Regions from separate parts of the Microbispora sp. CA-135349 genome, predicted to be linked through region 2. Evidence: predicted binding sites of a transcription regulator. Region 2 holds the regulator's gene; each other region holds the start of a gene.
What was found. Region 2 encodes HrcA, which represses chaperone genes, less so after heat shock. Its sites were predicted from a motif close to TTGGCACTCTCNNNNNGAGAGTGCCAA; they were not measured.

Region 1: the regulator HrcA is predicted to act here: its motif matches at 3,865-3,891, upstream of groES (co-chaperone GroES).
Region 3: the regulator HrcA is predicted to act here: its motif matches at 2,566-2,592, upstream of groL (chaperonin GroEL).

The regions. Positions count from the first base shown of each region.
Region 1 covers NZ_CP192001.1:1,251,494-1,261,382, forward strand. The annotation lists gene ACQPZZ_RS06325 (hypothetical protein) at 1-701, opposite strand, end outside; gene ACQPZZ_RS06330 (class I SAM-dependent methyltransferase) at 858-2,117, opposite strand; gene ACQPZZ_RS06335 (MarR family winged helix-turn-helix transcriptional regulator) at 2,224-2,829, opposite strand; gene ACQPZZ_RS06340 (NAD-dependent epimerase/dehydratase family protein) at 2,968-3,810, shown strand; gene groES (co-chaperone GroES) at 3,981-4,292, shown strand; gene groL (chaperonin GroEL) at 4,359-5,984, shown strand; gene ACQPZZ_RS06355 (sigma-70 family RNA polymerase sigma factor) at 6,306-6,932, shown strand; gene ACQPZZ_RS06360 (anti-sigma-D factor RsdA) at 6,929-7,144, shown strand; gene ACQPZZ_RS06365 (DUF5319 family protein) at 7,105-7,482, opposite strand; gene ACQPZZ_RS06370 (helix-turn-helix transcriptional regulator) at 7,566-8,570, opposite strand; gene guaB (IMP dehydrogenase) at 9,225-9,889, shown strand, end outside.
Region 2 covers NZ_CP192001.1:2,597,520-2,607,408, forward strand. The annotation lists gene ACQPZZ_RS12265 (TetR/AcrR family transcriptional regulator) at 1-436, opposite strand, end outside; gene ACQPZZ_RS12270 (TIGR03086 family metal-binding protein) at 498-1,061, shown strand; gene ACQPZZ_RS12275 (hypothetical protein) at 1,225-1,554, opposite strand; gene ACQPZZ_RS12280 (CDP-diacylglycerol diphosphatase) at 1,793-2,941, opposite strand; gene hemW (radical SAM family heme chaperone HemW) at 3,270-4,490, shown strand; gene ACQPZZ_RS12290 (DUF4870 domain-containing protein) at 4,496-4,906, opposite strand; gene ACQPZZ_RS12295 (DUF3097 domain-containing protein) at 4,990-5,793, opposite strand; gene ACQPZZ_RS12300 (hypothetical protein) at 5,812-6,474, opposite strand; gene hrcA (heat-inducible transcriptional repressor HrcA) at 6,669-7,682, shown strand; gene dnaJ (molecular chaperone DnaJ) at 7,683-8,822, shown strand; gene ACQPZZ_RS12315 (16S rRNA (uracil(1498)-N(3))-methyltransferase) at 8,832-9,566, shown strand; gene ACQPZZ_RS12320 (hypothetical protein) at 9,582-9,889, opposite strand, start outside.
Region 3 covers NZ_CP192001.1:7,987,219-7,997,107, forward strand. The annotation lists gene ACQPZZ_RS36750 (HelD family protein) at 1-297, shown strand, start outside; gene ACQPZZ_RS36755 (GNAT family N-acetyltransferase) at 294-722, shown strand; gene groL (chaperonin GroEL) at 801-2,423, opposite strand; gene ACQPZZ_RS36765 (cold-shock protein) at 3,304-3,504, opposite strand; gene ACQPZZ_RS36770 (MoaD/ThiS family protein) at 3,760-4,035, opposite strand; gene thrC (threonine synthase) at 4,081-5,355, opposite strand; SAM riboswitch class I at 5,370-5,509, opposite strand; gene ACQPZZ_RS36780 (RNA polymerase sigma factor) at 5,649-6,200, opposite strand; gene ACQPZZ_RS36785 (alpha,alpha-trehalose-phosphate synthase (UDP-forming)) at 6,304-7,728, shown strand; gene ACQPZZ_RS36790 (MFS transporter) at 7,826-8,995, shown strand; gene ACQPZZ_RS36795 (hypothetical protein) at 9,007-9,606, opposite strand; gene ACQPZZ_RS36800 (hypothetical protein) at 9,699-9,889, opposite strand, start outside.

The DNA.
Region 1 (9,889 bases), 1.3 Mb from region 2:
GCGCCGAGCCCCGCCATGGTGGAGGTGGCGCCGTCCACGGTGGCGCCGAGCGCGGTCACCGTGGCGTCCATGCCCTCGACGGCGTGACCGAGACCGGCGACGGTGCCGCGCAGTTCCCCGATGCCGAGATCGGCGGGCAGGCTCCCGACGCGCTCGCCGACCGTCTCGACGCCGCTCTCCACCGCTTCGATCCGGCCTCCGACGGCGTCCAGCCGTTCGACGACGACGGCCTCCAGCCGCTCGGTGCGCTCGGTGAGTGCGGTGAGGGTCTTGTCGATCCGGGTGAAACGCCCGGCGGCGGCCTCCATGCTTCCCTGGACCTTGCCGAGCCGGTGGGTGAAGTCCGCCATGCGGTCGGCGAGGCCCTGGGTCCGGCCGCCGGCCTCATCGACATGGTCGCGCAGTAGTTCCACATGCTGGGCCAGCCCCTCGGCCCAGGCGGGCGGCCTTACCGCCATGTCGTCGAGCCGCTGAGTGATCGCTTCGAGTGCCGCGCCGAGGCCGCCCAGCTCGCGCTCGCGCACCTCGCGCAGCAGCCACTCCATGCCCTCCAGCCGCTGGCGGATCTCGTCAAGCACGGCGCCCTGCGTTCGCTGCTCGTAGACGTGGTCCTGCGCCGCCCGGGCGAGCAGTTCGCGCATCCGATCGGAGATCGCGGTCTGGCTGCCCGCCTGGAGGAGGTTGTGGCTGGAATGCTCCACCGAGAATGCTCCTTCACTCGCCGAAACGTCGGTTCGGCCCGGTCTCGCGCAGATGAACGAACAGGCGGCATGCCCGACGGCCAACTTTAGGCCCTGGCCCGCGGCCATCAGGCGTGGAATGAGAAAGGCGGTAATTGCCGCTGAATTGCTCCGGTTTCACCCGTCAGTGCTGGTCACGGGCTGGCAAAGCAGGACGAACGGTCGTTCCGCGATGCGAGTGAGCACGATCACCGTGGAATTGTCTCCGGAAAGTCGCAGATCCTTGCGCAGTCGTTCGACGTCGACGGCGGACCCGCGCTTCTTGATGGTCACCGTGCCGACGCGCCGCTCGCGTAGTGCCGCTCTCAGCCGCTTGAGCGAGAACGGCATGACGTCGGTCACCTCGTAACGGGACGCCCATTCCGTGCGTACGAGACGGTCGCTCGTGATGTAGGCGATCCGCGGGTCGACGAGGCGGCCCGACACGAGAGCGGCGACCTCGGCGACCAGATGGGCCCGCACCGCGGCGCCGTCGGGTTCGTAGAGGTAACGGCTCACCGGCCCGGTCTCCGCCTCCGCGCCGGACTCCGTGAGCGTGGCTCCGGACGGCAGCAGAGTGGCACGCCGGCCGCCCGATCCCATCCCGGTCCAGATCGCCGCCTCCTTCACCTCGCCGCGGTACGACACCCACTCGGCCTCGGCGCCCTCCGGGATGAACTCGTACGGGATGCCGGGGGCCACCTTCAGACAGGCCGCCGGGGCGCGGGCCACCAGGTCGAGCACGACCGGCCACGTGGGGGAGTAGGCCTTCGGATCGAAGGTCCGTCCGCTCGCGCCTCTCCTGGCGGGGTCGGCGAACAGCAGGTCGTACCCGCCCGGGTCGGCCATCGCGGCGTCGCCCGTGCGGACCTCGACCGTGGACGACAGGCCGAGCGCCGCCACGTTGGCGCGGGCGATCTCCACGGTCAGCGGGTCGAGATCCACGGCGTTCACGGAGCAGCCCGCCCTCGCGAGGGCGAGGAGATCGCCGCCGATTCCGCAACAGACGTCCAGCACGGCCGGGCCGCCCTCCGACTCCCCGGCGGCCTCCCCGGGGGCCTGCGCGGTGGCCTCTCCGGCGGCGCGGATTCCGGCGGTCCGGTTTCTGGCGGCCTGGATTCTGGCGGCGCGGTGTGCGGCGACCTCGGGGCGCGTGGCCTGCTCCAGTCCGTGCGGGGTGAAGTACATGACGGCGGCGTCGGGGCCGAACTTGGCCTCGGCCCGCCGCCGCAGCGACGCCTGGGTGAGCGCCGCCGCCGCCAGGTCCGCCGGGTGGCTCCGGCGCAGCGCGCTCGCGGCGGCCACCGGATCCGCGCCGTCGGCGAGTATCTTCACGGCCTCGTCCAGGGCCCCGTGCCCGGCGGGCGTGAGCAGCGTGCGGAAGGCGTCCAGGTCCACGCCCGCGACGCTATCGGATTCGTCCGTAGTGCTCCGGCTGTGGGCCGGGGAGCGCGACGGGAGCGGGAAGGCCGCGCGAGGGTGTCACGCGGGCCGTGTCCGCCGGTCAGCGGGAGCGGACGTCGCCGAGCGAGGTGAGCAGCTTGCAGAGCAGTCCGGACAACTGTGCCCGGTCGTCGTCGGTGAGGCCGGACAGCAGCCGCTCCTCGTTGGCCACATGACCCTCCAGCAGCGCGTCGACCACCGCCCGCCCCTCGTCGGTGAGGGTGATCAGGACCATGCGGCGGTTGGAGGGCGAGACCTCCCGGTGCACCAGCCTCTTGGCGACGAGGCGGTCCACCCGGTTGGTGAGCGCCGCCGAGCTGACCATCGCGGCCGTGGCGAGTTCGCTCATACAGAGCCGGTGATCGGGATTGGACCGGAAGAGAGTCGCGAGCACGTCGAACTCCCACGGTTCCAGGTCGTGTCCGGAGAAATACTTCTTGATGCCCTTTTCCAGCAGCCGGGACGCACGGGAGATCCGCCCCGCCACCCCCATCGCCGAGCAGTCCACGTCCGGACGCGCCCGGGCCCACTGGCCGAGTATCTGGTCGACGGCGTCGTCGCCGGCGGTGCCCGTGCCCGTGGTGCCCGTGCCGGTGGGGTTCGTACCGGTGATGTCCGGGCCGGCGGCGTCCCCGCCGGCGGTGTCGTTCGCGAGGGTGTCGTTCATAGCGCGTGCGGCCTGGGTCCTCCGCCGCTCCTCCTCCACCCGCCATCGTAACCGACACTTCGACGTTGAAGTTTTGGCCCGGCATACGTTACCGTCTACGTCGAACAGTAAAACGTCGAAGTGTTCGAGGTGGAAAAAATGAAGGTGCTGGTGCTCGGCGCGACGGGGTACATCGGCTCGGTGCTGGCGGAGCGCCTCACCGAACGCGGCCACGAGGTCGTCGCGCTCGTTCGTCCGAAGGCCCGCGAGACCGCGGTACCCGGAGAGGTGCGCCACGGCGACATCCACGAACCCGGGACGCTCCGCGCGGCGGTGACGCCGGACATCGACGTCGTCGTGCACGCCGCCAACCCCGTCGGGGACGAGGCGGTGGACGTCGCGGCGATCGATGCGCTGGCCGGCGGCGGAGCGCGGCTCGTCTACACCAGTGGCGTCTGGGTGCTCGGCACCACCACCGAGGCGGCGGACGAGGACGCCCCGCTGGACCCCATCCTCGCCTCCCGCTACCGGCCGCGCCTTGAGAGGCTCGTGCTGGACGCCGGCGGCGTCGTCGTCAGGCCCGGAATCGTGTACGGCCGGGGCGCGGGAATCCCCACGCTGCTCGCCTCCCCCGAGGGGGAGGACGGCCGGTACGTCCACGCGGGCGGCCCGGTGCCGACCTGGGCGACCGTGCACGTCGACGACCTGGCGGACCTGCTCGTGCTCGCGATCGAGAAGGCCGGTCCGGGGAGCCTCTTCCACGCCGTCGCCGAGGAGGCGGTGAGCGTCGCGGACGCGGCCGCGGCGGCGGGCCGCACGGGCAGGGCCGTGCCCTGGCCGATCGACGAGGCGGGCGAGGTGCTCGGCCGTCCGTTCGCCGAGGGTCTGGCCCTGAGTCAGGTGGTGAGCGGCGACCTCGCCAGGAAGGTGCTCGGCTGGGAGCCGAGCCGCCCCGGCATCGTCGACGACGTCCGCTCCGGGTCGTACGCCTCCCGCGTCTGACCTGCGATGCCGGTTCGTGTTGACTGTCACGCGCCACTTGCATACTGTTTCGTGTTGGCACTCTCCCATCGAGAGTGCCAATAGCGACGAGACAGGTCTGACACCCGCGACGGCAGGCCGCTGGTCGCCTCTTCAGCTCATTCATCGCAATCTGAAGGGGAGGTCCGATCGTGACGACCGCCACCAAGGTTCCCGTTAAGCCGCTTGGCGACCGCATCGTGGTCCAGCCGCTTGAGGCCGAGCAGACCACCGCCTCCGGCCTGGTCATCCCGGACACCGCCAAGGAGAAGCCGCAGGAGGGCCGCGTCCTCGCTGTGGGTCCGGGCAACTGGGACGAGGACGGCGAGAAGCGCATTCCGCTCGACGTCAAGGAGGGCGACGTCGTCCTCTACAGCAAGTACGGCGGCACCGAGGTCAAGTACGGCGGCGAGGAGTACCTGGTGCTCTCGGCCCGCGACGTGCTCGCCATCATCGAGAAGTAGGCCGCGTCGGCCAGTGGAGCCCCGGGACACGCGCCCGGGGCTCCGCGCGCTCACAAGGAGACCTGAATGCCGAAGATCCTGGAGTTCGAAGAGGACGCGCGGCGCGCTCTCGAGCGTGGTGTCAACGCTCTCGCCGACGCTGTCAAGGTGACCCTCGGCCCGCGTGGCCGCAACGTCGTCATCGACAAGAAGTTCGGTGCCCCGACGATCACGAACGACGGTGTCACCATCGCTCGCGAGGTCGAGCTGGACAAGCCGTACGAGAACCTGGGCGCCCAGCTCGCCAAGGAAGTGGCGACCAAGACCAACGACATCGCGGGTGACGGCACCACCACCGCGACCGTCCTGGCCCAGGCCATGGTCCGCGAGGGCCTGCGCAACGTCGCGGCCGGCGCGCAGCCGCTGGGACTCAAGCGCGGCATCGACAAGGCGGCCCAGGCCGTCAGCGAGCGGCTGCTCGGCAGCGCCCGCCACGTCGAGGACAAGAAGGAGATCGCCAACGTCGCGACGATCTCCGCGCAGGACGCGAAGATCGGCGGCCTGATCGCCGAGGCGTTCGACAAGGTGGGCAAGGACGGTGTCATCACCGTCGAGGAGTCCAACGCGATGGGCCTGGAGCTGGAGTTCACCGAGGGCCTCCAGTTCGACAAGGGCTACCTGTCGCACTACATGGTGACCGACTCCGAGCGCATGGAGGCGGTCCTCGAGGACCCCTACATCCTCATCACCCAGGGCAAGATCGCCTCCATCGCGGACTTCCTGCCGCTGCTGGAGAAGGTCGCCCAGAGCAAGCGCCAGCTGCTGGTCATCGCGGAGGACGTCGAGGGCGAGGCCCTGGCCGTCCTGGTGACCAACAAGATCCGCGGCACGTTCACCTCCGTCGCCGTCAAGGCGCCCGGCTTCGGTGACCGCCGTAAGGCGATGCTGCAGGACATCGCCATCCTCACCGGCGGCCAGGTCGTCAGCGAGGAGATCGGCCTCAAGCTGGAGCACGTCGGCCTCGAGGTGCTCGGCACGGCCCGCCGCATCGTGGTCAACAAGGACACCACCACCATCGTGGACGGCGCCGGCGACGCCCAGGCGATCGAGGACCGCGTCCGCGAGATCAAGGTGGCCATCGAGCAGTCCGACTCCGACTGGGACCGTGAGAAGCTCCAGGAGCGTCTCGCGAAGCTGTCCGGCGGTGTGTGCGTGCTGCGCGTCGGCGCCGCGACCGAGGTGGAGCTGAAGGAGAAGAAGCACCGCCTCGAGGACGCGATCTCCGCGACCCGCGCCGCGATCGAGGAGGGCATCGTCTCCGGCGGTGGCTCCGCGCTCGTGCACGTGTCCAAGGAGCTCGACGACCTGGGCCTGACCGGCGACGAGGCCACCGGCGTCTCGATCGTCCGCAAGGCGCTGATCGAGCCCGCCCGCTGGATCGCCGAGAACGCGGGCATGGAGGGCTACGTCGTCACCACCAAGATCGCCGCGATGAACGCCGGTGAGGGCCTCAACGCCGCCACCGGTGAGTACGGCGACCTGGTGGGCCAGGGCGTCATCGACCCCGTCAAGGTGACCCGCTCGGCCGTGCAGAACGCCGCGTCCATCGCCGGCATGCTGCTCACCACCGAGGCCCTCGTCGTGGACAAGCCCGAGGAGGAGGCTCCGGCCGCCGGCGGCGGTCACGGTCACGGACACGGTCACGGCCACTGATCGAGACCGGGTGGCGGCCGCCGGCCGCTCGTCCCGCAGTACCCCGCGCCCCGCGCCCGCCCGCAAGGGTGGACCGCGGGGCGCTCCGCTTTCCGGGAGAGGACGCCGGCACGCGAAGCGGGGCCGCGGGCAAAGGGCATCTGATTGGCATACTTCTTTTTCCCTGTCAAGCCATCAGGCGTATATCTCTCGTTTTTGGGCATTCTGGTTGGAATGTTCCAACGAGCGAGTGATCTGATGATTACGGAGCGTTATCAGCGCATCAATGTGACCAATCCGTAGCCGTCAACCATGACGACATGAACGATCGCGGCGGGCATCATGCCTAACGTGACCGAGGGATGCGTCGCCGACGCCGCAACTGGGGTAAGGCTTGCGACGAGATCGGATGAGTCCGACCTCAGGGAACTGACCAGCCTTGCCGTACAGGGAGACCGCACCGCGATCGAATCACTGCTGGGACATCTGCGCCCGATGGTGGTCCGGTACTGCAGGGCCCGACTGGGCAGGGTGTCCGGTCAATACCACATCGCCGACGACGTGGCCCAGGAGGTGTGCATCGCGGTGCTGTCGGCGCTGCCGCGCTACCGCGACATGGGCCGCCCGTTCGCCTCGTTCGTCTTCGGCATCGCCTCGCACAAGGTGGCCGACGCCCTGCGCAGTTCGGTCCGCTCGGCGGTGCCGACGCAGGACCTGCCGGACGGGCCTGACGAGGGCCCGGGACCGGAGGAGACGGTGGTCCGCTACATCGAGGCGCAGCACGCCCGGGACCTGCTCTCCCGGCTCCCCGACACGCAGCGCGAGCTCCTCATTCTGCGGGTGATCTCGGGTCTGTCCGCCGAGGAGACGGGTAATGTACTCGGCATGTCACCGGGGGCTGTCCGGGTCGCGCAGCATCGCGCGCTCGCCAGGCTCCGGCAGTTGGCCGAGTTGGAGTCGATTGCGTGACCACGAAACGTCGTCGTACGGCCCGCCACCTGCGGTCGTACGGCGATGCCGATGTGGAGGGCGACGTAATGCGGACGGACGCCGTCCTCGACGCGCTCGCCCGCCGTGAGCCGGTCGGCGGCACGGACGCCGCCGTCCGGTTGCTCGGTGCGCTCGTGGCCGACGTGGACAGTCAGCGGCTCTCTTCCGTGTCGATCACGCCGTCCACGTAGCCCCGGGCGTACTCCCAGCTGACGTAGTCGGCCGGGTCGGGCTGGTAGGCGGGCTCATGGACCTGCGGCCGGCCGTTGTCGATCATCTGGCGCAGGTTGCCGCGCAGCAGGTCCCAGTCGAAGTAGTGCTGTTCGCCGCACTCCGGGCAGTCGAGGACCAGCCCGAGCACGCCCTGGGGTTCGAGCAGGGACCGGAAGACCTCCACGTCGGCGAGATCGGTCAGCGCCTCGTCGCGTTCGGCGAGCGTCAGCGGCTCCACGTCGTCGGGCTCTCCAAGCTCCGCCGCGGGGTCGTCGGGGTCATCCGCGAACGGGTCGCGGGGGACGTCTTCCAGCACGCATCCCACCTTATGACCACGGCCCCCTCCGCCGAGCGAAAGTGCGCCTCATCCGCTCGCCCGGGTGATCCGCGCCACGGGTGTCACAGCCAGCCGCGGCGGGCGGCCTCCACCCCGGCATGGAAACGGGACTGGGCCCTCAGCTCCGACATCGCCTCGGCGAACCTGGCCCGCACCGTGCGTACGGACACCCCGAGGTGACGGGCGATGGCGTCGTCGGACAGGCCGCGCCCGGCCAGGCGCAGCACCTGCAGCACGGTGTTGTGCGGGGAGATCGGCGCGGCCCGGGCCCACAGCTCCTCGAACAGCGTGCGCAGCGCTCCCACCGCCACCGGCGCGTGAACCAGGTAGCAGTTGTAGGAGTGCTCGGGCAGTGGCACGCCCCACTCGGCGGGCAGCCCGGCGGTGCCGTCGCCGAGCGCGAAGAACCAGCTCGGCAGCGCGTCGAGGGTGCGCAGCCCCGCGCCCGCCCCGGAGAACCGCGCGCACACCTCCCGTACGGCGGGGGTGGACACGGCGTCGAGCGTGACGACCATCCGCACGCGCAGGATGCCGTCGGCGGCGGCCCGGATCCACTGGCCGCCGTACCCGTCCGCGAGCCGGGCCATCGTCCGGGGGTCCGGCACGGCCATGACCAACTCGGCGGGGGGCGCCTGCAGCGCGAGGCCGATCACGCTCTCGCAGAGCTCGTCGGCGCCGCTCACCGGCTCCACGGAGAACCGCCCGCTGCGCCAGTCGCGGCCGGCGTCGTAGTGATGGGACAGGCGTCCGGCGGCGGCGAGCACCTCGTCGATCTGGCGGGTCTCCCGCGCCATGCGGTCCAGCCTCTCGGCCACCAGCCGCCCGATCGCCGCGGCCGGATGCCGGGCGAGGAACTCCTCCCGCCGCCGGTTCACCGCGCCGAGCCGTACGAGCCCGTTCAGGGCGTCGAGCACGTCCTCGGCGGGCCGGTCGACCGCCTCGGCCAGCTCGGTCAGCGTGGCGCGATGCAGTCGCAGCACGGCCGTGTAGAGGGCCGCCTGGCCGGGGGACAGGCCGAGGCTTTCGAACGGGTCGGCTTGAGGGGCGGCGTTGCGCGTCGTACTCATGCTCGCTCCGTCGGTGGTCGCACTGGTCGCACAGCGCCGATCTCACTGCGCCCTGTTCGTATCGGTCGCCCCGGTCGCCCTGTTCGTATCGGTCGCCCCGGTCGCTCTGGTCGCCTTGATCGCCGGTCGCATTGCTTCGCCGGGTGGCTCATTTCATTGGGGAAAACGTTTCCCGTCGTCCGGCCCGCCGACTTCCGTCTCATCTCCGCCTCGCTCCGCGTCGCGAGAATAGCTCGGCTTTTCCGCGCTGTCCGTCCCGTTCGCACATTTGGCACGGCCGAACGTGCCGGCTGTTGTATGGACGTGAAGGTTCGCATTTGTTTCGGTCGAAGTTTCGAAAGAGCAGGAAATGCATCTTTGTGCAGTTGCACGTTACGCCATTGCGCGGGAACCCACCGTGACGCATCCTTGACCCAGCGTTAGCCGGGAAACGCCGCGTCTGCCGGGCGCGGAGGGGGGCTCGACGGGCGTGGCAGGCGCGACGCGGGTAAGTGGGGGGACCGGAAGCCGGTCCCCCCACTTTTTGTGCCGTCCCTCTTGACAGGTCTGCCGATTGCGGTTTGTGGCGAGCACTAGACTGACCTCGGGTCTGGCGAGGGACCCACGCGCGAGGACCCACGCGTAAGGACCCACAGCGCAGGAGGGGTGCAGCAGATGGCCAAGTTCACCGAGGCGGGGCTCACGTTCGACGACGTGCTTCTCGTCCCCGCGTATTCGGACCTGCAGCCGGGTGACGCCGACACGACGACCCGGCTGTCGCGAAGCATCACGCTGCGTATTCCGCTGGTGTCGGCCGCGATGGACACGGTCACCGAGGCGCGCATGGCGGTCGCCATGGCCCGGCAGGGCGGCATCGGCATACTGCACCGCAACCTCTCCATAGAAGAGCAGGCGCAGCAGGTCGACCTGGTCAAACGGTCGGAGGCGGGGATGGTGACCAACCCGGTGACCTGCTCTCCCGAGGACACCCTCGCCGACGTCGAGCGGCTGTGCGCGACCTACCGGATCTCCGGTGTCCCGGTCACCGACGCGGACGGCGTGCTCGTGGGCATCGTCACCAACCGCGACATGCGGTTCGAGAGCGACCAGAGCAGGGCCGTACGCGACGTCATGACCCCGATGCCGCTGGTGACGGCGCCGGTGGGCGTCGACCGCGACGAGGCGTTCCGGCTGCTGCGGCAGAACAAGGTCGAGAAGCTTCCGCTCGTGGACGAGGCCGGTCGCCTGCAGGGCCTCATCACGGTCAAGGACTTCACCAAGAGCGAGCAGTACCCGATCGCGACCAAGGACGCCGACGGCCGTCTGATGGTCGGCGCGGC
Region 2 (9,889 bases):
CGGCGGTGACGAGCCGGCCGAACGCCTGCACGCCTGAGAGATCCTCCATCGTCCGGGTCTTCGCCGGGCCGCTCCGGCGCCGCTCGAAGGCCACCCGGTAGCGGTGGGGCCGCTCCTCGGCGAAGGCGAGATAGGCCACGCACAGGGCGCGCAATCGGGCCGCCGGATCGTCCACGCCCTCGACGGCGGCGGCCAGCGCGGCGTCGAGTTCGGCGAACGCCCGTGCGACGACGGCGTCCACGACGGCGTCCCGGTCCGCGAAGTGCGCGTAGATCGACGGCGCGGCTATCCCGGCCTGCCGCGCAACCCCGCGCAGGGTGATCGCGTCCTCGCTGCCGGTCTCCTCCAGCAGGGCGGTCGCCGCCGTGACGATCTCCTCCCGGAGACGGCCCCCCTCTCCTCGCCTGTTGCGCGCCCGCTGTCCCTCGATGCTCATGTTTACATATGTTAGCTTATGGTCGTAAGTTAACTGGCGTTAGTTTATGGAAGGGTAGGACATGAGCGACATCATCGGGCAGATCGACCGCGCCATCGCCATGACGGCGGGCATCGTGAAGGGCATCGGAAGCCACCAATGGGACGCGGCCACGCCGTGTTCGGGGTGGGACGTGCGCGCCGTGCTCAACCACACCGTGGGCGGCATGCGCATCTTCGCCGCGGAGCTCACCGGCGCCGACGCAGGAGCCGATCACGAGGCCGACTGGCTCGGCGACGACCCGCAGGCGGCCTTCGCCGCCGCCGCGGACGCCGACCGGGATGCGTGGCACAGAGAAGGAGCGCTCGGCCGCACGGTGCGCATCTCGCTCGGCGCGCTGCCCGGGCCGATGGCCGCGATGATCCACTTCACCGAGATCCTCGTCCACGGCGTCGACCTCGCCGTCGCCACCGGCCAGGAGGACCGGGTGGACGAGCGGCTCTGCGAGGAACTGCTGGCGGTGATGCACGGCATGGGCGGCATCGACGACTACCGGCTGCCCGGTGTCTTCGGCCCCGAGGTCGCCGCGCCCGCCGAGGCGCCCGCGCACCGGCGACTGCTCGCCTACCTCGGCCGCACGCCGTGACCACCCTGGCTGCCCGTCGGCCCGGTTCCCTCCAGGTCGCCGGAGCCCGCCTTGGCCTTGATCGGATTACGTGTCATCTCGGGGATCCCGGCCCCCCAGCCCCGATGTGGGGGCACGTGGCGCGTCAGGGACCTTCGGCGGGAAGCCCCGCGCACCGGGCGCATCAGAGCAGAGGGAGGTTCACCCGGCGCCCTGAGCCGAACTCGCCGGCCTCATCATCAGTGACCATGGCGAACGCGCCGTGGGGCACCCCGTCCAGGGCCGCTGCACGCGAAGCGACGCTCAAGAGCGTGTCTTCATCCGCACCGGTGATGAAGAAGACGTACACATCGCCGAACTCCTCGCTGTCGTCGAAGACCTCCGCCTGCCCTTGCTCCTCTATCCCGAACAGAAACTCGTCGATTTCGTCGATCCAAGGGAAGGCGTAGGCGGTCTCCGGAAGAGACTCACTGTCATGCAGCGGAACGTGGATCTCCACAACCAGGTTGGCCATGAGCCAATGGTGCCGCAATGATCAAAGGGCCGCTTTCGCTGCCCACGGGTGCGCCCGGCCGCTTGGCGGTCCGGTGGGTCGCGCAGGCGGCCCGGAGGGCGTGTATCCGCCCCTCCGTGACTGGCCGCCGAGGCCCGACGAGCGCAGCTCCTGACGCTCTGCGGACTTCTGTCTCCGCCGTGGACCGGCCGCGCATCCGATGGCGGCAGGGCTGGATCGCCGGGCGAGCGGTGACGGCTCAAGGATGCATGAGAAGCAACGGGTCGCAGGTGTCGGTTCCGACCAGATGAGGGTTGTTCGGGTCCCGCACACTCTTGTCGCTGTTGACGATGTAATAGCCTCCGGCGGGCCGAGGTATCACGATCAGCGTTTGGTACTGCATGAGCGCCTGGGCCTTGGCGGTGGTTCCCCCATGCCCGAGAGCGTGCTTCAGCATGGTCCTGAGCATGGCGAAGAGATTGTCGTGGTGGAATCCCGGCCAGATGAGCACTCGGTAGGTGTGCGGGATGATCCCGAGCTTCTCGCTGAAGCCTCGGACCGACACGCGCGAGTCCGCCCATTTCGCCACGGTTCTGGCGGCCAGGTTGTCCTGGGCGGCGAGGTCGTGCCAGGACTCCCACCGCGCCCTTGCCATATGGATGTGCAGCTGGTTGAAACCTCTGGCCTGCTTCGAGTTGATGCCCAATCCCACCGGCGTGGGCACCACGGTGGGAGGCTGGGTGGCATAGTAGTCTGCGGCACTCCAATAATTCGGTGCACTGCTGCCGCAGATCCAGGAACACTCGATCCCGCTGATCCGCTGAGTGGGAACGAGAATATAGTTGATGTACTTCTTCTTGCTCTTGGTGCCGCCCATCACCACGTAGTCGGCATGGTTCTGCCGGCAGGTGTTTTTGCTGTGACACTTCTGGCTGAGCCGCCAGAGGGAGTCCGAATCGGTGGTCTTGCCGCACTCCTTGGGATCAGGCCCTTTGGCGAGTTGCAATGAAGGCGCGGCCAGCGCGTGCTCGGCATCGGAAAGTATGCCTATGCTCGCGAGCACGCCGGTGCCCGCCAGGCTGGAGAACTGGATGAACCGGCGTCGCGTGAGCTCGCTCGCCTCGTCGTTCGCCCGGTCGCTGTCGCACATGGTTACCCCCGATAAACCTGCGTCTGAAGCCGCTTGTGGCGATCCGTGCATGCACTGCGGCTCCGGCCGTGTCCGAGACCGGAAACGCTCGCGGGCCGAGGGTTCGAGCAGCGTGTTCGCGACGCCCTTGCCCATGAATTGAAGATCGACGCATTCGGCCGGGTTGATCCCCTCGCGATCGGCGAATAAAAGCGACTCGCAGCCTTGAGTTTCCGCGGGAGAGATCGGAACACTTCCCCCGGGCGCTGGGGGAATCACCGAGTGTTCCACTCCGCGGCGTGCACGGCGACTGGCCTCAAGGGGGCGATGATTTGTCATGGCGTTGTGCGGCGGCCACGTGGGCGCGCATTAGAATAATCCGGCACGACATATCGCGCGATATGGGGCGAGTGTGACAAAGGTGGATAGCGTCACTCTGCTCCACTCGGCCGCGCGAAAGCGGGTACATCGCCGGTGGAAGGATCCCCAGGGGCCGTGCGTCCTGGTGGCGGGCTTGCTCGTGACGAATCCGCCTGAATCGCCGCGACCGTAGACCCGATGATCAGGGCGTCGATGGCAGGGCGCGAGTGACGGCAGACTGGAGAGCGTGCCTTCAGTGCTTCCCGACGGAGATCCCGTCCCCGCGAGCGGCGAGCTGCCGTCCGGAGCCCTCGACGGGCTCGGTTCCCGTCCGTTCGGCTTCTACGTCCACGTGCCGTTCTGCGCGACGCGCTGCGGCTACTGCGACTTCAACACCTACACGTCCGCGGAGCTCGGCCCCGGCGCCGCGCAGCGTGACTACGCCGCGACCGCGGTCGAGGAAATACGGCTGGCCCGGCGCGTGCTGGGAGACGCCGCGCCGCCCGTGGAGACCGTCTTCTTCGGCGGCGGCACGCCGACCCTGCTGCCCGCCGCCGACCTCGTACGGATCCTCGACGCCATCGGCGAGGAGTTCGGCCTGCGGCCGGACGCCGAGGTGACGACCGAGGCCAATCCCGAGTCCGTCGACCCGGCCTATCTCAAGGAACTGCGGGCGGGCGGGTTCACCCGGGTGAGCTTCGGCATGCAGAGCGCGGGCGAGCACGTCCTCGCCGTCCTCGACCGGCGGCACACCCCCGGCCGGCCCGCCGAGGCCGTACGCGAGGCTCGCGCGGCCGGGTTCGAGCACGTCAACCTCGACCTCATCTACGGCACGCCGGGGGAGAGCGACGACGACTGGCGGGCCAGCCTGGAGGCCGCGCTGGCGGCCGGGCCCGACCACGTCTCGGCGTACTCCCTGATCGTCGAGGACGGCACCCGGCTCGCCGCCCGGATCAGGCGTGGCGAGCTGCCGATGCCGGACGACGACGTGGCGGCCGACCGCTACCTGATCGCCGAGGAGCTGCTGACCGCCGCCGGCCTGAGCTGGTACGAGATCTCCAACTGGGCGGCGGGCGACGAGGCGCGCTGCCGCCACAACCTGCTCTACTGGACCGGCGGTGACTGGTGGGGGGCCGGACCGGGGGCGCACAGCCATGTCGGCGGCACCCGCTGGTGGAACGTCAAGCACCCCGCGGCGTACGCCGCCCGCCTGGCGGCCGGGACATCGCCCGCGCACGCCAGGGAGGTGCTGGCGGCGGAGGACAGGGCCGTCGAACGGATCATGCTGGAGCTGCGCCTCGCCTCGGGATTCCCGCTCGCCGGCCTCGCCCCCCAGGCGCGTACGGCCTGCGCGCGGGCGCTGGCTGACGGGCTGCTCGAAGTGGAGGCCTTCAAGGCGGGCCTGGCCGTGCTCACGCTGCGCGGCAGGCTGCTCGCCGACGCCGTCGTCCGCGACCTGACCCCGTAGGACGGTCAGAAGACGGCCGCGGTGAGGGGATACCGGAAACTCCTCCCGCTCCGGGCGGCGATCGCCCCGACGGCGCCCATCACGAGGCCGTACACCCAGACGATCAGGAACACCACGAAGATGCCGAGCAGGGAGCCGACGAACAGCGTCAGCCAGTTCACGATCAAGCAGATGATCACCATGGACAGGGTGAGCCAGAAGTTCAGCGCCTGCGCCGCCTGGTGGCGCACGTAGGGGGACCGGCGCCCGCGGGTGTAGTAGACCAGCAGTATCCCGACCATGCCCAGCGGCCACGAGACCAGGTTGGCCAGCCCGAACAGGTGTGCCCGCGACGCCACCCTCGCGTCGTCGCTGCCCTGCCTCGGGCCGGGCCGGGAGACGTACGGCTGACCGGGGATCTCGCTCCGCTCGCTCATGATCGTCTCTCATGCTCGGGTCGATTCGAGGCCGGACGGCGTCCGGCCCGTCGTGCGAGGTCAGAACGGCAGGACGGGGGCCTTCACGAAGCCGTCACGAAGTCGATGAGCTCCTCCACCCGGCCGAGCAGCTCGGGCTCCAGGTCGGCGTAGGTCGTCACCCGGCCGAGGATGTGCCGCCACGCCTCCTGGGGGTCCATCCGCCAGCCGAGCGCCGCGATCACGCCTTCCTTCCAGGGCACGCCGCGCGGCACGTCCGGCCAGGCCGGGATGTCGAGCACCCGGGGCTTCACGGCCTGCCAGATGTCCACGAACGGATGCCCGACCACGAGCACCTCGTCACCGGAGACCCGGGCGGCGATGCGGCTCTCCTTGGAACCGGGCACCAGGTGGTCCACGAGCACGCCGAGCCGCCTGCCCGGCCCGGGGGCGAACTCCTCGACGATCGCGGGGAGGTCGTCGACGCCCTCCAGGAACTCGACGACGACCCCCTCCACCCGCAGGTCGTGCCCCCAGATCTTCTCGACCAGCGAGGCGTCGTGCACGCCCTCGACGTAGATGCGGCTCTCCCTGGCGACCTGCGCACGCAGGCCCTCGACCGCGATCGATCCCGAGGCGCTCCGCAGCGGCCCCTTCGGGCCGGCCTGGGGGCGCACCAGCGTGACCGGTTCGCCGTCGAGGAGGAACCCGGCGGGGGTCAGCGGGAACACCCGCCGCCGGCCGAACCGGTCCTCCAGCGTCACGGCCTCCTTGTCGCAGGCCACCACGGCGCCGCAGAAGCGGCCCTCGGCGTCCTCGACCACGAGGTCGGGCTCGGCCGGAATCTCGGGGATCCGCCCCCGCCGTGGCCGCCGCCAGTCTCCGGAAAGTACGTCCCGCCCGTACATGCGGGGAACGCTAGCAAATCACGCCATGCGGCGGCGGGCTCCGGAACGGCGCACCAGCACGACGATCGTCACGATCACCGCGGCCAGGAAGCCGACGACGGGCAGCGCCAGCAGCGCGAGCGCACCGCCCACCAGTTTGCCGATGTCGCCGGTGAGCTGCTTGCCGACGCCGAACCTCACCCCGTCGCCGTCGCAGGCGACCTGGTAGGTGCCCGCCTGCGGGACGTCGGCCTCGAACAGCAGCTCCCAGGTGGTGCCGTTCAGCGCGACCGTCTGGGAGGCGGCCGGCCGGGTCAGCCGTAGCCGCGGGTCGGTGCCGTCGCCGAGCCGGCAGCTGACGTCGGTGGGCTGGTCGACCGCCGCGTAGATGGCGGGCTTGTCCGCGGGGTCGAGCGCGACGCTCACCGACTCCCCGCCGGAGAAGGTCGTGGTGGGCGCGATGTCGCCGATCGTGGAGAACAGGCCGCCGGCGAAACCCCCCACCCCCGCCACCAGCAGGACGAGGAAGAGCGCCCAGGAGAGAAAGACCCACAGCAGGCGGGGCCGGATGGGCCGGGAGCCGCCGTACGGCGGGGGAACGGGGTGCGGCATCCGCAGGGTCGCGCCGGGCGGCGCGGCGGGCGCGGGGCGGGGGACCCGCATGGTGACGTCGGCCGGAGTGGGGTTCTGATTCTCGTACATGAAGTGAAGAATCGACCATGCCACTTGCCGTCGATTTGCAGCCCGCTTGTCCCGGTGCCCTGCGCTGTCCCGGTGCCCTGCGCTGTCTTGGTACCCACTGCGTTATCGCACCACGTGGGGTGGTAGCCGTACACTTGGCACTCGGGAACACAGAGTGCCAGAGTCGGTGTTTCCAGGCACAGGGAGGTGACACATTGCTCGACGACCGCAAGCTCGCCGTTCTGCGCGCCATCGTCGAGGACTACGTGTCCACCAACGAGCCGGTGGGGTCCAAGGCCCTGGCGGACAGGCACAATCTCGGCGTCTCCCCGGCGACGATCCGCAACGACATGGCGGCGCTGGAGGAGCAGGGATACATCACGCAGCCGCACACCAGTGCCGGCAGGGTGCCGACCGACAAGGGATACCGCCTGTTCGTCGACCGGCTGTCGCAGATCAAGCCGTTGTCGAGCGCGGAGCGCAGGGCCATCGAGACCTTCCTCGCCGGGGCGGTGGACCTCGACGAGATCGTCATGCGCACGGTGCGGCTGCTCGCGCAGCTGACCCGTCAGGTCGCGGTGGTCCAGTACCCCTCGCTCACCAGGTCGTCGGTACGCCATGTGGAGATCGTCCCGCTCGCGGAGCGCCGGGTCATGCTGGTGCTGATCACGAACACGGGGCGCATCGAGCAGCGGGTGGTCGACCTGCCCGAGGCCGTCGGCGACGACCGCATCGCCAACCTGCGCGCCGTGCTCAACGCGTGCCTGGACGGGTGCGGGCTGTCGCAGGTGCCGGATACCGTGGCCGACATCCCCGAGCGGCTGCCGCCCGAGGACAGGCCGGCGGCGGCCACGATCCTTTCCGTGCTGCTCGAGACGCTCGTGGAGCGGCACGAGGAGAAGATCGCCTTCGCCGGAACGGCCAATCTGGCGGCGGCCGACTTCAGCGTCGGCCTGCGCGGCGTGCTGGAGGCGCTGGAAGAGCAGGTCGTCCTCATCCGCCTGCTGGGCGAGACCGGCGGGCTGTCCGACATCACCGTCCGAATCGGATCCGAGAACCCCTACAGCGGGCTGCGTGGCACCTCCATCGTGGCCGCCGGGTACGGTTCGGGCGACCAAGAATTGGCCCGGCTCGGAGTGCTGGGCCCGACACGAATGGACTATCCGGTGACGATGGGTGCGGTACGCGCGGTGGCGCGGTACGTCGGCCAGATCCTGGCGGGGTCATAAGTGTCCAACGACTACTACGCGACCCTTGGCGTACGGCGCGACGCCAGCCAGGAAGAAATCAAGAAGGCGTATCGCCGTCTTGCCCGTGAGCTGCACCCGGACGTCAATCCCGACCCGGAGACACAAGAGCGGTTCAAGGAGATCAACCAGGCGTACGAGGTGCTGTCCGACGCGGGCAAGCGCCGCATGTACGACATGGGTGCCGACCCGTTCGGTGGCGGCGCGGGGGCCGGGGCCGGGGCCGCCGGCTTCGGCGCGGGCTTCCCGTTCAGCGACATCATGGACGCCTTCTTCGGCTCGGCGGGCGCGACGCGCGGGCCCCGCTCGCGTGCCCGCCGGGGCCGCAACGCCACCATCCGGGTCGAACTCGACCTGTCGGAGTCGGCCTTCGGCACGACCCGCGAGATCACGGTCGACACGGCCGTGCTCTGCGACGTCTGCCAGGGCTCGGGGGCGGCGTCCGGCACCCACCCCGACACCTGCGACATGTGCCACGGGCGCGGTGAGGTCTCGCAGGTGACCCGTTCGTTCCTCGGACAGGTCATGACCTCCCGTCCCTGCCCCCAGTGCGGCGGGTACGGCAGCGTCATCCGGCACCCCTGCATGGAGTGCTCGGGCGAGGGGCGGGTCAGAACCCGGCGCACGATCAAGGTGAGGATCCCGGCCGGGGTCGAGGACGGCACGCACATCCAGCTCGCCGGAGAGGGCGAGGTCGGCCCCGGCGGCGGCCCCCCCGGAGACCTGTTCCTGGAGATCGTCGAGCGGCCGCACAAGATTTTCGAGCGGCGCGGCGACGACCTGCACTGCACCGTCCACATTCCGATGACCGCCGCCGCGCTCGGCACGTCGCTGACGGTCGAGACCCTCGACGGCGACGAGCAGATCGACGTGCGGCCCGGCACCCAGGCCGGTCAGGTCATCCCCATGTACGGCAAGGGCGTCCAGCGGCTGAACGAGACCGGCAGGGGCGACCTGCTGATCCACGTGAACGTCGAGACACCGGCCAAGCTCGACCCCCAGCAGGAGGAACTGCTGCGCGAGCTGGCGAAACTGCGCGGGGAGGAGCGGCCGCCCGGCAAGTTCTCCCCGGGCCAGCAGGGCTTCTTCTCCCGCCTGCGAGACGCCTTCAACGGCCGCTGAGCTGATCGGATGACTGTTCCCGTGTTCCTGTCGGACGCGGCCGGGCGGCCGGCGGACACGTTCGTCCTCGACGGGCCGGAGGGGCGGCACGCCGCGGCCGTGCGCCGCCTGCGGCCCGGGGAGCGGATCGACGTGACCGACGGCGCCGGGCGGGTGGCCGAATGCACCGTCTCGGCGGCCGGCAAGGACTCGCTGACCGTCGAGGTGCTGCGCCGGTTCGAGGTTCCGCCGCCCCGGCCGAGGCTGGTGGTCGTGCAGGGCCTGCCCAAGGGCGACCGGGGCGAACTCGCGGTCGAGATGATGACCGAGGCCGGGGTGGACGTGATCGTTCCCTGGGCCGCCGCCCGCTGCGTCACGCAGTGGAAGGGCGACCGGGCCGCCAAGGCCCTCGCCCGCTGGCGCGGCACCGCCCGCGAGGCGGCCAAGCAGGCCCGGCGTTTCCATCTGCCCGAGGTGACCGAGCAGGCGACGACGGCGGCGGTCGGCTCGCTCGTCTCCGCCGCGGCGCTCGCGGTCGTGCTGCACGAGGAGGCCGCCGAGCCGCTGAGCCGCCTGGCCCTGCCGCAGGAGCCGGGCGACATCGTGATGATCGTGGGCCCGGAGGGCGGCGTCACCGAGGAGGAGATCGCCGCGTTCCGGGCCGCGGGAGCCGTGCCGGCCCTGCTGGGGCCGACGGTGCTGCGCACGTCGACGGCGGGCGTGGCCGCGGCCGCCGTCCTGCTGTCCCGCTGCGGCCGCTGGTGACCGGCCGAGCGCCCGTCAGGAGGCGGGCGACTCGGTCGCCGAGTTGGGTGTGAACGTCTCCGTGGGCGTCGGGGCCTGGGTGGTCGCCGTAGGCGCCGCCGTGGTGGGCCGGGCCGTGGTGGGCCGGGTCGTCGGAGGGCGCGTCGAGGCCGTGGGCGTCACCGTGGGCGGCTGCGTCACCGAGGTCGGCGAGCACGTCGGCGGGAGGGGCGTGTCAGGCTCGATCACCCCGGGTTCGGAGGCCGGCGCGACGCAGGGATCGGACGGCGACGGCGACGGCCGGGTGGTCACGCCCGCCTTGTGCGTCGGGGACGGGGCCGGCC
Region 3 (9,889 bases), 3.3 Mb from region 2:
GGCTCCATCGGGGTCATTGCGGCGGACGCCGAGCTTCCCGCGCTCTCCGCGGCCCTGGAGGCCGCCGCGGTGCCGCACACGGTGCTCGGCCCGGATTCCGTGGGCGACGACCGGGTGCTGCTGGTGCCGGCGACGCTCGCCAAGGGCCTGGAGTACGACCATGTGATCGTCGCCGAGCCGGCCGCGATCGCGGAGGCCGAGGAGCGCGGCCTCGCCCGCCTCTACGTGGTTCTCACCCGGGCCGTGACCTCCCTGGCCATCCTGCACAGCCGCGAGCTGCCCGAGGAGCTGCGATGAATGCACCGGACGTACGAATCCGCAACGGCGTCTCCGAGGACGTCGAGACCGTCCTGCGGTTCTGGCGTGAGGCCGCCGAGAACACCGACAGGCACGACGACGCCGGCAAGGTCGTGGCTCTGATCGAGCGCGATCCCGAGGCGCTGCTGATCGCCGAGATCGACGGCCGCATGGTCGGCACGCTCATCGCCGGATGGGACGGCTGGCGGGCCCACCTCTACCGGCTCGCCGTGGACCCCGCCCACCGGCGCATGGGCATCGGTTCGCGGTTGATCGAAGCCGCGGAGGAGCGGTTCCGGGCATTCGGCGCGTTCCGCGCGGACGCGATGGTCCTGCACGACAACGCCCTGGCGCACCACGCCTGGACGGCGGCGGGATACGCGATGCAGACCGACTGCGCCCGCTGGGTCAGGCGCCTCACCTGAGCCTGGGGCGTAAAACGGGAAAGGGCGGCTCCCCCGAGGGGGAACCGCCCTTCCGATGAGACGAAGCAGGCAGATGGATCAGAAGTCCATGTCGCCGCCGCCGGGCATGGCGGGGGCCTTCTCCTTCTCGGGCTTCTCGGCGATGACGGCCTCGGTGGTCAGGAACAGCGCCGCGATGGACGCCGCGTTCTGCAGCGCCGAGCGGGTGACCTTGGCCGGGTCGATGATGCCGGACTCGAACATGTTGACGTACTCGCCGGTCGCGGCGTTGAGGCCCTCACCAGCCGGGAGGTTGCGGACCTTCTCCACCACGACGCCGCCCTCGAGGCCGGCGTTGACGGCGATCTGCTTCAGCGGCTCCTCGAGGGCCTTGCGGACGATCGCGGCACCGGTGGCCTCGTCGCCGTTGACCTCGAGCTTGTCGAACGCGTTGGCGCCGGCCTGCAGCAGGGCCACGCCACCGCCGGGGACGATGCCCTCCTCGACCGCGGCCTTGGCGTTGCGGACGGCGTCCTCGATGCGGTGCTTGCGCTCCTTGAGCTCGACCTCGGTGGCCGCGCCGGCCTTGATGACGGCCACGCCGCCGGCCAGCTTGGCGAGGCGCTCCTGGAGCTTCTCGCGGTCGTAGTCGGAGTCGGTGCGCTCGATCTCGGCGCGGATCTCGTTGACCCGGCCGGCGATCTGCTCGGCGTCACCGGCGCCGTCGACGATCGTGGTCTCGTCCTTGGTCACGACGACCTTGCGGGCACGGCCGAGCAGGTCGAGGGTGGCGTTCTCGAGCTTGAGACCGACCTCCTCGCTGACAACCTGGCCACCGGTGAGGGTGGCGATGTCGCCCAGCATGGCCTTGCGGCGGTCGCCGAAGCCCGGAGCCTTGACGGCCACGGACTTGAACAGGCCGCGGATCTTGTTGACGACCAGGGTGGCCAGGGCCTCACCCTCGACGTCCTCGGCGATGATGACCAGCGGCTTGCCGGACTGCACGACCTTGTCGAGCAGCGGCAGCAGGTCCTTGTTCGCCGAGACCTTGGAGTTGACGATCAGGATGTAGGGGTCCTCGAAGACCGCCTCCATGCGCTCCGGGTCGGTCACGAAGTAGCCGGACACGTAGCCCTTGTCGAAGCGCATGCCCTCGGTGAGCTCGAGCTCCAGGCCGAAGGTGTTGCTCTCCTCGACGGTGATGACGCCTTCCTTGCCCACCTTGTCCATCGCCTCGGCGATGAGGGCGCCGATCTCGGTGTCGGCGGCGGAGATGGAGGCGGTGGAGGCGATCTGCTCCTTGGTCTCCACGTCCTTGGCGAGCTTCGACAGCTCCTCGCTGACGCGCTCGACCGCGGCCTCGATGCCCTTCTTCAGCGCCATCGGGTTGGCGCCGGCGGCCACGTTGCGCAGACCCTCGCGTACCAGCGCCTGGGCGAGCACGGTAGCCGTCGTGGTGCCGTCACCGGCGACGTCGTCGGTCTTCTTGGCGACTTCCTTGACGAGCTCGGCGCCGATCTTCTCCCACGGGTCCTCGAGCTCGATCTCCTTGGCGATCGAGACACCGTCGTTGGTGATCGTGGGGGCGCCCCACTTCTTCTCCAGCACGACGTTGCGGCCCTTGGGGCCGAGGGTCACCTTCACGGCGTCGGCGAGCTGGTTCATACCGCGCTCGAGACCGCGCCGGGCGTCCTCGTCAAACGCGATCATCTTGGCAGCCATTAGGCTAGACCTCCCAGTAGCAGGGTGTCTTCAACGGACCGAGCCGACGCCCGCGACGGCTTGGACCCGCTATCCCTGCGCGGGCCCCATCGCCCCGATCCCGGTTGTTGTCACTCTCGACCTCAGAGTGCCAAACAAGTATTTAGCACTCTCCCCCTGAGAGTGCAAGCGGAAGCCACTCTGACCAGCTTGGACGGTATGTCCAGAACGGCCCAGCAGGGCGTGCCGAGCGAGCCGTCGGGGCGCGCCGGCGTCTGGACTGAGGAACGCGCGCAGCGAGGAACGAGCGAGCACGTGACGAGGGCTGCGCCCCTGGCGCGCCTCCGGCACGACCCCGCCGGAAGTGAGCGACCCGACGAGCGAAGCGGGGAACACCGAGCGAGCCGTCGGGGCGCGCCGCCGGTCTGGACCGAGGAGCTGCGCGGGAGCGAAGCGACCAAGCAGCGACGAGGGCCGCGCCCCTGGCGCGCCTCCGGCACGACCCCGCCGGAAGTGAGCCCCCGGCGAGCGAAGCGGGGAACACCGAGCGAGCCGTCGGGGCGCGCCGCCGGTCTGGACTGAGGAGCTGCGCGGGAGCGAAGCGACCAAGCAGCGACGAGGGCCGCGCCCCTGGCGCGCCTCCGGCACGACCCCGCCGGAAGTGAGCCCCCGGCGAGCGAAGCGGGGAACACCGAGCGAGCCGTCGGGGCGCGCCGCCGGTCTGGACTGAGGAGCTGCGCGGGAGCGAAGCGACCAAGCAGCGACGAGGGCCGCGCCCCTGGCGCGCCTCCGGCACGACCCCCGCCGGAAGTGAGCGCCCCGACGAGCGAAGCGGGAAACACAGCGGAAGGCCCGGCTCGCGGGGGCCGCGAGCCGGGCCTTTCGATGGTCGTTGACGGGATCAGACGGCCCGAACGGCCTCCGCCTGTGGGCCCTTCTGACCCTGCGTGATGTCGAACTCAACCCGCTGACCCTGCTCGAGGGCCTTGTAGCCGTCCATCATGATTGCCGAGTAATGGACGAACACATCCTTCCCACCGTCTACCGCGATGAAGCCATAGCCCTTGTCCGCGTTAAACCATTTGACGGTGCCCTGCGCCACTTCCGACTCCTCTTGCTGGGCTGGGGACCACACCCAAGAAGCCCCCGGTTTCGTCGATCGTCCTCGACCATACCCGCGTCAAGGCGTAGGACAACAGAGTCAATCCGCAAACTACTACTTGGCGTTCGCTCAAAGCGGCACCGAAGAATATTCACTTTACCGGTGAATAGTTGAGAGCTGCACCTTTTGTCATAGCACCGTATGACTTCTTCACGGTAGAAGTGCACTTCAGGTGCTCAGCCCCGGTGCGGCGGCTCAGCCTCCGGCGACGGCGGGGATGACCGAAATCTGCACCCCGTCCGGAGTGGCGGTGTCGAGGCCGTCAACAAATCGGACGTCCTCTTCCCCGACGTAGACGTTGACAAAACGCCGAATCTTGCCCGTCTCGTCCAGGATGCGCCCGCCGATGCCGGGGTAGTCCGCGTCCAGCTTCTGCAGGACCTCGCGGAGCGTTCCCCCCTCTCCGCTCACCTCCGCGGCTCCGTTGGTGTACGTCCGGAGAATCGTCGGAATCCGTACGGAAACGCTCATTGTTCGCTCGCTTTCGTTGCTGCCGATGGGCCTTGTGAAACGCTTTCAGTTGGCGAATGCCGCACGGAACGCGTCGAGAGAGGGGCGGATGACGGCCGTGGGACGGGCGTGCTCGGCCACCGCGTCGAGCGTCTTGAGCCCGTCGCCGGTGTTCAGCACCACGGTCTCGGCGTCGGGGTCGAGGCGGCCCTCGCGCACGAGCTTGCGCAGCACGCCGACCGTGACGCCGCCCGCCGTCTCGGCGAAGACACCCTCGGTCCTGGCCAGCAGGCGGATCGCCTCCACCACCTCCTGGTCGTTCACGTCCTCCACCGCGCCACCGGTCCGCCGGGCGATGTCGAGCACGTACGGCCCGTCCGCCGGGTTGCCGATCGCCAGGGACTTGGCGATGGTGTCGGGCCGCACCGGCTGCACCACGTCCTGCCCGGCCTTGAAGGCCCGGGAGACCGGCGAGCAGCCCTCGGCCTGGGCGCCGAAGATGCGGTAGGGCCGCTCCTCGACCAGCCCCAGCTTGATCAGCTCACGGAAGCCCTTGTCGATCTTGGTGAGCTGTGAGCCCGAGGCCACCGGGATGACGATCTGGTCGGGCAGCCGCCAGCCGAGCTGTTCGGCGATCTCGTACGCCAGCGTCTTGGAGCCCTCGGCGTAGTAAGGCCGGAGGTTGACGTTGACGAAGCCCCACTTCTCGCCCAGCTCGTCACCGATGAGCTCGGAGCAGAAGCGGTTCACCTCGTCGTAGGTGCCTTCGAGGGCGACCAGGCGGCCGCCGTACACCGCGGCCATGGTGACCTTGGCCGGCTCCAGGTCGGCGGGGATGAACACGCAGGAGTCCAGCCCGGCCCGGGCGGCCGCCGCGCCCACCGCGCCGGCGAGGTTGCCGGTGGAGGAGCACGACAGGGTGTGGAAGCCGAAGTTGCGCGCGGCCTCCAGCGCGATCGAGACGACCCGGTCCTTGAAGGAGTGCGTGGGGTTGCCGGAGTCGTCCTTGACGTGCAGCGACCGCAGCCCGAGCTCGGCCGCCAGCCTGTCGGCCTTCACGAGCTTGGTCCAGCCGGGCTGGAGGTTGGGCTTGACCGCCACGTCGGCGGGGACGGGGAGCAGGGAGCGGTACCGCCAGATGTTCGCCGGGCCGGACTCGATGTCCTCCCGGCGGATCTCGCCGAACTCGTACGCCACCTCAAGTGGACCGAAACACTCCGTACAGGCGAAGATCGGGCCGAGGTCATAGAGAGCGCCACACTCGCGGCACGAAAGACCGGTGGCGGGGCCGAACTCGACGGGGTTAGCGGCAGTGTTAGCGGCAGTGCTGGTGTGCGCCATGAAGCGAGGCCTTTCCCTCATCTTCGCTCGCGACCACCCTGGCCGCGAGCCGGAATTGGCACCTGTCCCGGCCGGGCCTCGTGGGCACGAGTACGACACCGGGGAGGTTGCCGGGGCTTCGCAGGGCCGGTCCCTCCACCCCTCTGGATGAGCATGTTCAGTTGTGGGACCTTCGCGAGAAGGTCCGTGAAGTGCCGCACCGTGCGGGCGAATCGCGCCGATCGCGGCACTAGCACTGTACCCCGGCGTCCCCTGTGTCCGTTCCGTCGTCTCAAATCATGAGACGATTTGTATCAGCCGTACGCCTCGCCAAGAGCGGTCTGCACGTACTTGCGTGCCTGGTGGATACGGGACTTGACCGTCCCGAGGGGGATCTTCAGCTGGTCGGCGACCTCCGCGTAGTCGAGCTGGCAGATGTCGCGCAGCACGAGCGCCTGAGCGAGGTCGGGCCGCTCGGCCTCAAGCGCCTCCATCGCGTCGAGCAGGTCGAGCCGCGACCCGGCGATGACGCTCACCCGCCGGGGATCGGGCCGCTGCTCGGGCAGCTCCTCCGCCTGCTCCGACGAGCGCCGCTTGAGCGTGCGGTAGGTGGTCCTCGCGCAGTTCACGGTCACGATGTGCAGCCAGGTACTGAACTTGGCCCGCCCCTCGAACCTCGCGATGTTGCGCGCCACGGCGAGCAGCGTGTCCTGCGCGGCCTCCTCGGCGTCCTGCCGATACGGTAGAAGCCGCTCACAGTGCCGCAACACGTCGGGCTCGATGCGCCGCAGCAGTTCACCGAGCGCGCGATGGTCCCCCTGGGCAGCCGATCGGGCCAGGTCCTCGGTCGTGTCGTCCAGTGCCATGCCGTATTCAGCCCTCCCGCGATCGGTTGACATCCTATTGACGGAGGTCGGCTTTTATTAATCTTCCGGCATGCGCGCCCGCTCTGATCGAGGGAACCCCAAGATGAGCAGCACCGTTCTGATCGCGTCCAACCGGGGCCCGGTGTCCTTCACGCTGTCGGACGACGGCGGCCTGACCATGCGCAGGGGCGGGGGCGGGCTCGTCTCCGGCCTGTCCGAGGTGGTCAGGGACACCGACGTCCTGTGGGTCTGCGCGGCGCTGTCGGACGGCGACCGGGGCGCGGTGCGCCAGGCGCCCGGCGGGCGGCTCGACCGGGCCTTCGAGACGGGGCCGATCCGCATGCTGGACATTCCGCCCGCGGTCTTCCACCGGGCCTACAACGCCGTGGCCAACTCGACCCTCTGGTTCGTCAACCACCTGCTTTACAACACGCCCTTCGCCCCCGAGTTCGGCACGCGCTTCCGCCGGGAGTGGGAGTCGTACCGCACGTACAACGGCGCCTTCGCGCTGGCCCTGGCCGAGGAGGCGGCGCACCGCGCGCGCGTCATGGTGCAGGACTACCACCTGACGCTGACCCCGGCGATGCTCCGTGTGGAGCGGCCCGACCTGCGCATCGCCCACTTCTCGCACACGCCCTGGGCCCCGCCCGAGTACTTCGCGCTGCTGCCCGGGGACGTCATGGCGGAAGTGTTGACCGGCATCCTCGGCGCCGATCACGCCGGGTTCCTCACCGCGCGCTGGGCCCGTGCCTTCATGGACTGCTGTGAGACGCTGCTCGGGGCCCGGGTGGACCGCGACGCCCGTACGGTGACGTTCGACGGGCGCACCACCCGGATCGGCGTCCACGCGCTCGGGGTGAACGGCGAGACGCTGCGGGCGCGGGCGGCCGAGCCGGACGTCGAGTCGCACATGACCGCGATCAGGGACCATGTCGGCGACCGCAAGCTGATCGTGCGCATCGACCGCACCGAGCTGTCCAAGAACATCGTGCGCGGCCTGCGGGCCTACCAGGAGTTCCTCGCCGCCCACCCCGAGTGGCACGGCCGGGTCGTCCATCTCGCGTTCGCCTACCCCTCACGGCACGATCTGCCGGAGTACCGCGAGTACACGGCGGCCGTGCAGCGCTGCGCGAAGGAGATCGAGGACGAGTACGCCACCGAGGACTGGGATCCGCTGATCCTCAACGTGAACGACGACTACCCGCGCTCACTTGCCGCCTATCGGCTCGCCGACGTGCTGCTCGTCAACCCGATCAGGGACGGCATGAACCTGGTGGCCAAGGAGGGCCCGATCCTGTCGCCCCGGTGCGCGCTGGTGCTGTCGCGGGAGGCGGGCGCGGCGGCCGAGCTGGGGGCCGACTCGTTGCTGGTCAACCCCTACGACGTGTCCGGCACGGCGGCGGCACTGCACGAGGCGCTGACGCTGCCGGAGCAGGAGCGGCTCACCCGCGGGCTGCGGCTGCGGGAGGCCGCGACCGCCCTGCCGCCCCAGCGTTGGTTCGAGGACCAGCTCGCCGCGCTGCGCTGAGCTCTGCTCCCGCGCCGCGCCGAACGCTGCGCCGGCCGCCGCACCGGATGATCGGCTCTCGTCCGCGGATGATCCGTTGCGCTACCCTTTCCTGGTTTTGGACCGCAACATAAAGGTCACCAGAGACAGTCCCACCTGGTTGATCTACCTCCAGCTCGCCACCTTCGCCACCTACCTGTACGGCCTGTCGGCCGCCCTGCCTCTCCTGCGCGCCGAGCTCGGCGTGTCCCAGGCCGTCGCCGGGCTGCACGGCACCGGGATGGCGCTCGGCGGCATCGCAGGCGGGCTGGCCCTGCCCGCGCTGACCAGGCGGTTCGGACGCCGCGCCGTCACCTGGGCCGGCTTGACCGGGATGAACGCCGGGGTGCTCCTCGTCGCGTCCGGGCACGCGCTCCCCTTCACGCTGGCCGGCTTCACGCTCGCCGGCGCCTGCGGTTCGACGGCGCTGTACGTCATGATGGCGGTGCTCAGCGACCACCACGGCCCTGCGGGGGCGGCGGTCATCAGCGAGGCCAACGCGGTCGCCGTCACCGCCGGAATCGCCACCACCTACGCGTTCAGTGTGGTGGCCGAGTCGCCGGCCGGCTGGCGGCCCGCGCTGTTCGTGCCGGTGGCCTCCACCCTCCTGGTGGCCCTGCTCATGGGCAGGGTCTGGGTGCCGCCGGTGCCCGCCCCGCCCCCGTCGTCCGCGGAGGCGGCGGGATCGGGCCGCAAAGTGCCGTACGGCTGGCGCTTCCACGTCGCCGGAGCGGTCCTGCTGTGCTGCGTGGCCCTCGAGTTCGCCTTCAACCTGTGGGCCGCCGAGCTGCTTTCCCAGCGGACCGGGCTGTCGCCCGGCGTGGCCGCGACCGGGCTGACCGCGATGCTGGCCGGCATGGCCGCCGGCCGGTTCGGCGGCGCCCGGCTGGCCCTGCGCTTCGCGCCGGGGTCGGTGCTGCTGGGCTCGCTCGGGGTGACCCTGGCGGGCTGGGCGCTGTTCTGGACCGGGATCTCGGCGCCGGTCTGCTACGCCGGGCTCGCGCTCAGCGGGCTCGGCATCTCGGTCCAGTTCCCGATGGGCCTCACGCGCGTGATCGAGGTGTCGGGAGGCCGGCCGGACCAGGCGTCGGGCACGGCCTCGATCTGGGCGGGCGTGGGCTCGGGCAGCGGGCCGTTCGTGCTCGGCGCGCTGGGCGACGGCTTCGGAACGCACACGGCGTTCCTGCTCGTGCCCGCCCTGATCGCGATGGCCGCGGGCGGAGTGGCCGCGTCCAGGACGCGTGCCTGAACTCCGGACCGTCAGCTCCAGGTCGCGTTCTTGAGGATCGCGCTCAGCTGCGGGTGGTCCCACTGGTCGAGGACCAGGACCTTCGACGTGGGCAGATACCACTCGCGCTGGTTGTAGTGCAGCTTCACCCGCCACTTCTTGTCGACGCAGGTCGCCGCCCACTTGTGGTAGTCCGCCCGGTGGCCTGCCCCGACCGGCCGCAGCCCCTTCTCGGCGAGCTTCCACTCGCCCTTGTACAGCTTGTAGCTCTTGGGGCAGATGCTGACGTCGGTCGCGGGGTCGTAGCCGTACTTCGACTTGTAGGACTGGAACGTGTGGCCCCCGATCTTGAGCGCCTTCGGGCCCAGCACCCAGAAGCTGTGGCACCCATAGTCGCGGAAACCGAAGTCCTCGGTGCCGTAGGTGGGGCACGAGCCGGTGATGACGCGCACCCAGTCCTTGTCGTCCTTGGCCACCTTCCACGACGTGGGGATCGTGAGGGTCAGGCCGCCCCGCAGGTGGACCTGCTTGGTGCCGCCGCTTTCGCTCGCGAACGCCGCAGCCGGAGCCGTCAGGGTGGCCGCCAGCACGGCCAGGCCGGCCGCCGCGGCCGAGATCGTCTTTCTGAACATGTCCGGCACACTAGACGCGGTCACTTGCGGACGACTTGCGGCCTAATAGCCAGACTTGGGACCTGACAGACAAAGGGTCCCCAAACGCGGCGTCAGCTCCACGTGGCGTCCTTGAGTATCGTGCTCAGGCCCGGGGTCCTCCACTGGTCGATCACCAGGATCTTCGACGTCGGCAGGTACCACTCGCGCTGGTTGTAGTGCGCCTTCACCGTGTGCGAGCTCATGGTCACGCAGGTCCCCGCCCAGTCGCGGTAGTACGCCTTGTGCCCCGGCCCGACCTGCC